3 regions of the Burkholderia stabilis genome follow, and region 1 is predicted to be linked to each of the others. Evidence: predicted binding sites of a transcription regulator. Region 1 holds the regulator's gene; each other region holds the start of a gene.
The links. The regulator FliA, encoded in region 1, starts transcription of late flagellar genes. The targets are predictions, from matches to a motif close to CTAAAGTTTNNNNNNNNNNNGCCGNTA.
Positions count from the first base shown of each region.

Region 2: fliS (flagellar export chaperone FliS) is a predicted target of FliA. The motif match lies at 2,101-2,127, and genes of this name have one in related genera.
Region 3: flgM (flagellar biosynthesis anti-sigma factor FlgM) is a predicted target of FliA. The motif match lies at 1,921-1,947, and genes of this name have one in related genera.

Region 1 is NZ_CP016442.1:2,365,812-2,369,079, forward strand. It holds gene flhF (flagellar biosynthesis protein FlhF) at 1-590, shown strand, start outside; gene BBJ41_RS11000 (MinD/ParA family ATP-binding protein) at 583-1,401, shown strand; gene BBJ41_RS11005 (RNA polymerase sigma factor FliA) at 1,417-2,151, shown strand; S-adenosyl-L-homocysteine riboswitch at 2,228-2,343, shown strand; gene ahcY (adenosylhomocysteinase) at 2,376-3,268, shown strand, end outside.
Region 2 is NZ_CP016442.1:2,851,079-2,854,346, reverse strand. It holds gene fliK (flagellar hook-length control protein FliK) at 1-1,138, opposite strand, end outside; gene BBJ41_RS13285 (flagellar protein FliT) at 1,263-1,595, opposite strand; gene fliS (flagellar export chaperone FliS) at 1,592-2,026, opposite strand; gene fliE (flagellar hook-basal body complex protein FliE) at 2,220-2,564, opposite strand; gene fliF (flagellar basal-body MS-ring/collar protein FliF) at 2,815-3,268, shown strand, end outside.
Region 3 is NZ_CP016442.1:2,889,953-2,893,220, reverse strand. It holds gene flgB (flagellar basal body rod protein FlgB) at 1-412, opposite strand, end outside; gene flgA (flagellar basal body P-ring formation chaperone FlgA) at 617-1,858, shown strand; gene flgM (flagellar biosynthesis anti-sigma factor FlgM) at 1,977-2,306, shown strand; gene BBJ41_RS13460 (flagella synthesis protein FlgN) at 2,383-2,823, shown strand; gene BBJ41_RS13455 (SGNH/GDSL hydrolase family protein) at 3,011-3,268, shown strand, end outside.

The DNA.
Region 1 (3,268 bases):
CCACCGACAGCTACCGGATCGGCGGCCACGAGCAGCTGCGCATCTTCGGCAAGATCCTCGGCGTGCCCGTGCACGCGGTGAAGGATGCCGGCGATCTCGCGCTCGCGCTGTCCGAGCTGCGCAACAAGCACATCGTGCTGATCGACACGATCGGCATGAGCCAGCGCGACCGCGCGGTGTCCGACCAGATCGCGATGCTGCACGGCGCGAACGCACCGGTGCAGCGCCTGCTGCTGCTCAACGCGACGAGCCACGGCGACACCCTCAACGAAGTCGTGCAGGCGTACCGCAGCGCGGGCGAGCATCCGGACCTCGCCGGCTGCATCCTCACGAAGCTCGACGAGGCGACCCACCTCGGCGGCGTGCTCGACACGGTGATCCGCTACAAGCTGCCGGTCCACTACGTGTCGACCGGCCAGAAGGTGCCGGAGAACCTGTACGTCGCGTCGACCAAATTCCTGCTGAAGAGCGCGTTCTGTGTGCCGCGCGACGGCTCGCCCTTCGTGCCGCAAGACGAGGACATGCCGACGCTGCTTTCCGCACTGACCGCACGTTCCACCGCCGAGCTGCACGAGGTGCGATTTGGATAAACGAATCATCGACCAGGCCGAAGGGCTGCGGCGCCTGCTGGCCGGGCGCGCCTCGCGCATCGTCGCGGTGACGGGCGGGCCGGCGGGTGTCGGCTGCACGTCCACGATCGTGAACCTGGCGGCGGCGCTCGCGTCGCTCGGCAAGGACGTGCTCGTCGTCGACGAGCGCGCCGACGTGCACTCGGCCACCGCGACGCTCGCCGGTGCGTGGCTGCGCGACGGCGAGCGCACGCGGGTGGCCGCGGGCTTCGGCCTGTGTTCGGCCGCGCGGCTCGCGCGCGCCGGCTACAGCGACGCGCAACTGAGCGACTTCGTCGACGGCCCGGCCGACATCGTGCTCGTCGACGCGCAGCTCGGCGCCGACGGCTCGTTCTCGGCGCTCGCGCGCGAAGCGCACGACGTGCTGGTCGTCACGCGGGTCGCCGCGCAGGCGATCACCGAGGCGTATGCGTGCATGAAGCGGCTGCATTTCGCGCACGCGTTCGCGCAATTCCGCGTGCTGACCAATCACGTCGGCAGCCATGCGGACGCGAAGACCGCGTTCGACAACCTCGCGGGCGTCGCGAGCCGCTACCTGACCGTGTCGATCGCCGACGCGGGCTGCGTGAGCGCCGATCCGCTCGTCGAGCATGCGCGCGAGCTGACGCGCGCCGTGGTCGATGCGTTCCCGTCGTCGGCCGCCGCACGCGACTACCGGCAGATTGCCGCCGACCTGCTGTACTGGCCGATGCGCCCGCGTTCGGGCGCGGGCCGCGCCGTCCACGCGGGCGGCAAACCGTCGTACGAGGCGGGCGCGGCACACGCCGCTTAGGGCAAGGAGAGAGCCATGATGTACAACGCTCAAGGAAAGATGTCCCAGGCCGACGTGCTCGCGCAATATGCGCCGCTCGTGCGTCGCCTCGGGCTGCAGCTCGTCGCGAAGATGCCGGCGAGCGTCGACCTCGACGACCTGATCCAGGCCGGCATGATCGGCCTGATGGACGCGGCCGGCCGCTACAAGGAAGACCAGGGCGCGCAGTTCGAGACCTACGCGACGCAGCGCATCCGCGGCGCGATGCTCGACGAGCTGCGCAGCAACGACTGGCTGCCGCGCAGCCTGCGCAAGACGTCGCGCGAGGTCGAGCACGCGGTGCATCAGGTCGAGCAGCATCTCGGCCGCTCGGCGAGCGAGACCGAGATCGCGCAGCACCTGAACATGCCGCTCGACGAATACCAGGGGATGCTGCAGGACCTGCACGGCAGCCAGCTCATCTACTACGAGGATTTCGACCGTGCGGCCGACGACGAGCCGTTCCTCGACCGCTACCGCGTCGATCACGCCGATCCGCTGTCGGCGCTGCTCGACGAGCACCTGCGCGAAGCGCTCGTCGAGGCGATCGAGCGGCTGCCGGAGCGCGAGAAGCTGCTGATGTCGCTGTACTACGAACGGGGTCTGAATCTGCGCGAGATCGGCGCGGTGCTCGAGGTGAGCGAGTCGCGCGTGTGCCAGCTGCACAGCCAGGCCGTCGCCCGCCTGCGTGCCCGGCTGCGCGAACAGGCCTGGGTCGGCGCGGAGTCCTGACCCTTTCTTCGCGGCCACGCGCGCCGACGCCGCGCGCTCGCGCATTTTGCGCGCCGATTTGCTACAATCCCTCCCGTTTTCCGAGGAGCGTTGCGACGGACCATCCTGCGTCCGCCAGGCTCGGAAGGCTTCACCAAGCAGCCGCGCGGCCAATTTGCGCCGGCTCCGCTTCCTGAACGGCGCTCACGTCACCAATCTAGAACTTTTTTAGAAAGGAGGGCGTGATGAACGCCATTATCGATTCCAAGGCTTCCCACGATTACGTCGTCGCCGACATGGCGCTGGCCGGCTGGGGCCGCAAGGAACTGAACATCGCCGAGACCGAAATGCCGGGCCTCGTGCAGATCCGCGACGAATACAAGGCCGAGCAGCCGCTGAAGGGCGCGCGCATCGCCGGTTCGCTGCACATGACGATCCAGACGGGCGTGCTGATCGAGACGCTGAAGGCGCTCGGCGCGGACGTGCGCTGGGCATCGTGCAACATCTTCTCGACCCAGGATCACGCAGCCGCCGCGATCGTCGAAGCCGGCACGCCGGTGTTCGCGTTCAAGGGCGAATCGCTCGACGAATACTGGGAGTTCTCGCACCGCATCTTCGAATGGCCGAACGGCGAATTCGCGAACATGATCCTGGACGACGGCGGCGACGCAACGCTGCTGCTGATCCTCGGCTCGAAGGCCGAGAAGGACCGTTCGGTGATCGCGAAGCCGACCAACGAGGAAGAAGTCGCGCTGTACAAGTCGATCGCGAAGCACCTCGACATCGACGCGACCTGGTACTCGAAGCGCCTCGCGCACATCAAGGGCGTGACCGAAGAAACCACGACCGGCGTGCACCGCCTGTACCAGATGGAAAAGGACGGCCGCCTGCCGTTCCCGGCGTTCAACGTGAACGATTCGGTCACGAAGTCGAAGTTCGACAACCTGTACGGCTGCCGCGAGTCGCTCGTCGACGGCATCAAGCGCGCGACCGACGTGATGATCGCGGGCAAGGTCGCGGTCGTCGCGGGTTACGGCGACGTGGGCAAGGGCTGCGCGCAGTCGCTGCGCGGCCTCGGCGCGACGGTGTGGGTCACCGAAATCGATCCGATCTGCGCACTGCAGGCGGCGATGGAAGG
Region 2 (3,268 bases), 490 kb from region 1:
ACTGGTTCGCCCGCAGCCGAGCGACGAGCTGCGCACCGTTCAGCACCAGCTCGGCGTCGACCGTGCCAAGCGACGGCAACGTCAGCGTCAGGCGCGTGCGCCACGCGATGCCATCGCCCGCATCGTCGCCGCCGCGCGGCGCGCGGTTGCCCGGATCGTCCGGCTCGATCGTCCAGTCGAGCCGCGCGCCGGGCCACGCCTCGCCCGTCCAGCGGAACTGGTCGGTGGCGAGCGTATCGAGCTGCTGCCTGACGAGCGGCACGGCGGCCGGATGCACCGGGGCCAGCGTCTGCGGTTGCGGATCGGTCGAGGCGGCGGCCAGCGCGCCGCGAGCGGGTGTCCAGCTCGCGTCGGCGCGCGCATCGAGCGGATCGGCGGCGTCGGCCGGCAGCGACGCGCCCTGCCGGGCGCCCGCCGGCAAAGCCTGCGCGGCGTCGCGAGCCGGCGCGCCGGCCTGAGCCGGCATGCCCGGTTGCGCGGTCGCCCGCGTCGCGGCCGGCAACGGCGGACGCTGCGCGAGCAGTTCGTCGAGCACGTCGGTCGCGCCGGGCTGCGCGGCATCCGGATCAGCCTGCGCGAGCGCGGCCGCCAGACGCGCCTGCGGCTCGCGCATCAGCGCCGCGAGCGGACGCTGGCCGGCCAGCCACTGCGCCAGATGGGATTCGTAGAAGAGGCCGCTCTCGCTCACGGCCTGCGCGAGCGCCGCACGCAGCGCCGCGACCGCCGGCGGCGCTGCCGCCTCGCGCGCCGCCGCGGCGGACGATGCCGCAGCGGAAGCAGACGTGGAAGCCGCAGCCGGATCGGCCGGAGCAGGCGCGCGTGCCGGCACGGCCGTATCGGTCAGCAGCACGGTGGGATCGACCAGCAGCGGCGCACGCCCGGCAACGGGCGGCGTCGCGTCGCCGCCGGCGCGCGAGATCGCGTCGAGCACGCGCCCGACATCGGACAGCGCGGTTTGCGTGGAAGCCGGCGGCGCGGCAGGCGGGCCGCCGGCCGAAGGCGCGGGCGATGCGCCGGCGCCCGGCGTGCCGACCTGCGAGGTCGCGCCGCCGCCGGCGGGCGCCGATACGGTGCCGGTCAGCAGGCTGTCGAGGCGGCTCGCCAGCAGCGCGGCCGCAACGGAGTCGATACCGGTCATGATCGGAGCCTGCTCACCTCAGCCACATCGTTGCGAATCCGGAGGAACGGCTCGCCGGTGCTGCCCGTGCCGCCCACGCGCCTGCCACGTGCGGCAACGCGTCCGTCTCTCCGGAAAACAGGCCCTACCCGCGCGCGCGGTAGAGATCGGTCAAAACCCTGGTCGAGCGCCGCGCCTCGAACAGCGCGGACAGCCGCGCCACTTCCGGGCTCGCGAGATCGCGGATCGCGGCGTCGTCGGCGAGGATGCGGCGGATCAGGTCGAGCTTGCGGCCGAGATCCGATTCGTCGAGCGCGACGCCCGGATCGGCCTCCTTCAACCCGTCGACGAGCTGCAGGAATTCGGCCTGCAACCCCGGCAACGCGCTCCAGTCGGCGCCGCGCGCGGCGCACAGCATCCGGCCCGACACGGCTGCAAGCGCCTCGTAACGCGCGAAGTATTCGGCCTTGTGATTCATCGTGAAGCTTCCGCTGCCTGTTGCGCGGCCATGCGCGCGACTTCCGGGGCAATGCCCGTCCATGCTTCCTCCAGCGTCGCGAGCAGCCCGTCGACCTCGACCAGCATCGCGTCGCTGCCCTGCACGTTCGCTTCCAGCAGGCGTCGGCCGATGTACGCATACAGCGCGTCGAGGCGGCCGGCGATCTCGCCGCCCGCGTCGCGGTTCAGCGACGCCTGCAGCCCGCTCTCGACGATCCGGATCGCCTTGCCGATCGCTTCGCCGCGCGCGGCCACGTTGCCCTGCTGCAGATGCATGCGCGCCAGCGCAATCGCCTGCCGCGCGCCCTGGTACAGCATCGCGATCAACCGGTGCGGGGAGGCGCCCATCACCCCCGTCTCGACGCCGACACGCGCATAGGCATTGGCTCCAGCGTGTCCTGGGGAAAACATGCGCATCTCCTTGTTATGCCTTGGCTATACGGGAGCCGCCGCCGTGCGTCGCACGGCGCGGCCTTCTCCAGAGTTATCGGAAGGGATTTGAAAAGCTTTAGGCACGCGGGGCCGCCGGCGGGCGCGGGATGCCGGCTCCGTACGGACGCCCGGAAGGTCGTTCCCGGATGCCCGTTGCCGGATGCCCGTCGCGTCAGACGGACATCTGCGCGATTTCGTTGTAAGCGCTCACCAACTTGTTGCGGACCTGAAGCCCGAACTGGAAGCCGATGTTGGCTTTCTGCATGTCGACCATCACGTCGTTCAGCGACACGTTCGGCGCGCCGACCTCGAACGCCTTGGCCTCGCCGAGCGCGTGCTGCTGGTCGCCGCTGATCTTGTCGAGCGACGCCTTCATCGCGCTCGCGAACGTGCCGGCCGTCGCCGCGCCCGAGCCGGCCAGCGCCGCCGCCGGGCTCCCGACGCCGCCGGACGCCTGTGCGGCCATCGACTGCATCTGTTGCAACACCGAACCGATTCCGCTGACGTTCGCAGTCATGCTGTCCCCAGACTTGAGAGAAGAGACCCGGGCGCACCGGGCGTTTCCGCCGGGGCCGCACCACGCGCACCATGCCGGATCGCGAAAAAGGATAGCAGCGCGCCGCGCGGCAAAGCCGAGAAAGTACGGGGGAAACCCCGCTCTTTTCGGTCGATCGGAGTCCGCCCCGGATCACGATAATCGCATCGTGTCATTGTCCGCCCGCTCGTCCGAGCGAGCTCAGTCGTCCCGCTCCGGAGAAACTCGACGCATGGATTCGCAGGCCAACTCGCTGATCAATCCCGACGCCCGCGCGGGCCTCGCCAGCCCGGCGCCAGGCGCCGCCGCGGCCGCCGCGTTGCCGGGCGCGGGTGGCGCAGGCGCGGACTTCGGGCTTGGCGGCTTCGCGGAACGCATTCCCGGCATCTCGCGGATGAAGGGCAACCCGAAGCTGCCGTTCGTGATCGCCGTCGCGCTCGCCATCGCCGCGATCACCGCGCTCGTGCTGTGGAGCCGCACGCCCGACTACCGCGTGCTGTACAGCAACCTGTCGGACCGCGACGGCGGCGCGATCATTACCGCGCTCCAGCAGGCAAACGTTCCCTACAAGTTCGCCGATGCCGGCGGCGCGATCCTCGTGCCGTCGAGCCAGGTGCATGAAACGCGCCTGAAGCTCGCCGCGATGGGCCTGCCCAAGGGCGGCTCGGTCGGCTTCGAGCTGATGG
Region 3 (3,268 bases), 520 kb from region 1:
GCGCGTTGTTCGCGAACTGCACGCGCTCGACGTCGAGATCGACCGTGTTGCCGTCGAGCGACGGCTGCAGCGGCATCCGGTACTGCGCGCGGCCGTAGTCGTCGGCCGGGCCGCCCGTCGGGATCAGCTTCGCCGCGCCGGCCATGTGGCCCGGCGCCGTCGACACCATCGACATGCCGCTCGTCACGCCGGCCGGCTGCGTCATCGGCAGTTGCGCGGCGTTGCTCGGCGCGAGGCCGCCGTTCGCCTGCTTCAGCGAGCGCGCGAGCGTCGACGAGAAATCGACGTCGCGCGCCTGGTAGCCGGGCGTGTCGGCGTTCGCGATGTTCGACGACAGCAGTTCCTGCCGGTAGGCGCGCACGTCGAGCGCCTGTCGGCCGAACGCGAATTCCGCATCGAGTTTGTCCAGCATGTGTGCGTCTCTCCGTATGAAGCGCTGCACGCCTCTCGCGCCGGATGGCGACTCGAGAGGCTTTTTTCCATGACAGCGATGGTAGGCGTCGCGCGCAACAGGCAATCGGGCGAATAACGCGGCAAAGGCCCCCTCTATTCATCGTTTGCGCGACGGCCCCGCTCCCTAGAATGCGAATCGGATCAACGGATCGAGGACACGGCGATGACGGGCAGCGCACTTCGCGGAAGGAACGGGCGGCAAACGCGCGTCCGGCGTGTGTGTGCGCTCGCCGCGGCGCTGTGGATCGCGATGCCGTCCGCCCGCGCGGACGACGGGATGATCGTCATCCCCGGGCGCGGCGAGACGGCCGAAACGGCGCTTGCCCACGCCAATGCGGCGAGCGGCGGGCAGTTCGGCGGGAATGCGGGTTCGGGTTCGGGTTCGAGTTCGAGTTCGGGCGTCGCGCCGGACGCGGGCGGCCCGGCGGCCGGCACGAGCGCCGCGGCCGGTGCGTCCGGCGCGGCCGGCACCGGCTATGCGGCGCAGCCCGCCGGCGCGATGGTCGTGACGACCGTCCCGCCGCCGGCCCCCGTCGCTGCGCCCCCCCGCGCGAACACCGGCTACGGCGCGGCGCGCGCGGCCGATCCGGCCGCCGTCGCGACGGTCGTCGCCGGCACGGCCGAACCCGCTTCGAATACCGCTCGGCCGACGCCGCAGCAAGCCATGGCCGCACGCCTGGCGGCGGCCCGCGCCGCATCGGCCGCGCAGGCGCCGCGTGCGCAGGCGGCGTCCGCCAACGCAACCGCCACGGCCCCTGCGGCGGCGCCCGCGACGCCGCCCGGCCAGCAGGACCCCGAGACGATCCGGCGCGCGGCCCTCGCATTCCTGCAGCAGCAGATCGCGGGCCTGCCCGGCAAGACCACCGCCACCGTCACGACCGCGTTTCCGCGCGGGCTCGCCGCGTGCACGACGCTCGAACCGTTCCTGCCGACCGGCGCGCGCCTGTGGGGCCGCACCACGGTCGGCGTGCGCTGCGCGGGCGAGCGGCCGTGGACCGTCTACCTGCAGGCGAAGGTCACCGTGCAGGCCACCTATTACGTCGCCGCGCGCCAGATCGCGCCCGGCGAGCCGCTGACCGCCGCCGACCTGGTCGCGCGCGACGGCGACCTGACGGTGCTGCCGCTCGCGGTCATCACCGATCCGGCGCAGGCGGTCGGCTCGACCGCGCTCGCGCGCATCTCGGCCGGGCTGCCGCTGCGGCAGGACATGCTGAAGAGCGCGGCGTCGGTGTCGGCCGGCCAGACGGTACGGGTCGTCGCGGCCGGGCCCGGTTTCACGATTTCGGCCGAGGGCAGCGCACTGGCGAATGCGGCGCCGGGCCAGTCGGTGCGGGTGCGGATGGCGGCCGGCCAGATCGTCACGGCGATCGTCAAGGACGCCGGCACCGTGGAAATTCCGTTATAGGGACGGATATCCTCGTCAGATTGTAAAGAATTGTTTATTCGGAGAATTCCAGGCTCACGGTGCTAAAGTTCGGGCCGACCCGGCCGTTATCTGGGTCAAACCGTACAGGAAACCCATCGTGAAGATCGATTCCACTCCGAACCCGAGCCCCCTGGCGCCGACCGGCAACGGCGCGACCCGTGCGCAATCCGGCACGGCCCAGTCGTCCGCGCAGGCAGGCGACGCAGGATCGACCGGCGGCGACACGACCGTGAACCTGTCGGGTCTGTCCGGCCAGTTGCGTTCGGTATCCGCGTCCGGCAACGCCGATATCGATACGGGCCTTGTCCAGTCGATCAAGGACGCGCTGAACAACGGCACGCTGACGATCGATGCGAACAAGATTGCCGACGGCGTATTGAACACCGCCCGCGAACTGCTGCAGCAGCAGCGACCGCAGGGCAGCTGAGCCGGCCGCCTCGCGGCCGGTCCCCCGGTTTGCCGGCGCACCGCACCACGCGCGCCGGCGCGACGAGCATGACGCGATGAGAGAAGAGCTGCTGGCCACGGTCAACGACGAACACGCGACGGTCGAGGCGTTCGCGTCCCTGCTCGTCTACGAGGAAAAGGCGCTGACCACGCCCGAGCCGCTCGAGATGCTGCCCGGGATCGTCGAGAAGAAAACCGCACTGATCGACCGGCTCGCGCAGCTCGAACGCACGCGTGACACGCAGCTTTCCGCACTCGGCTTCGCGCCGGGCAAGAAGGGCATGGACCAGGCCGCCGAGCGCGATGCACGCCTCGCCGGCCGCTGGCAATTGCTGCAGCAGGCCGCCGAACGCGCGCGCCAGGCCAACGCGAACAACGGGATGCTGATCCGGATCCGGATGGACTACAACGAGCGCGCGCTCGCGGTACTGCGCTCGGCGCCCGCGCCGGCTGGCGTCTACGGCCCCGACGGGCGCGTCTCGGCGCTGATGCGCTGATGCGCTGACACTCAGCGACACTCAGCGACACTCAGCGATACGCCTCGATACGTCGCAACGGCCCGCGCCCCGGCCCGTCGCGCCACCCGCTTCACCCGAATTCTGCTTCGACAGACCGGGCTCCAGCCCGGCACATGCGTCCCCTCGATACCATGACGATCCAACAACAATAGATCGGAGGGCATCGATGCATCATTCCCGTCTTGAATCCGCGCGCCGTCTGGCCGCCACCGCCACGCTCGGCGCTGCGCTGGCGTTCACCGCCTCGCTCGCACCGGCCGCCGCGGCGCCGCTGCCGACCCCGACCGGCGACATGACGCTGTCGCCGTCCGGCCCGCTCGCGGCGCCGGCATCCGCACCGCCCGGCGCATCGCCGCGCGCCACGTCGCGCGCAGCGACACGCGCCGCTTCGCGCGGCAGCGACACCTACACCTACCTGCGCTGC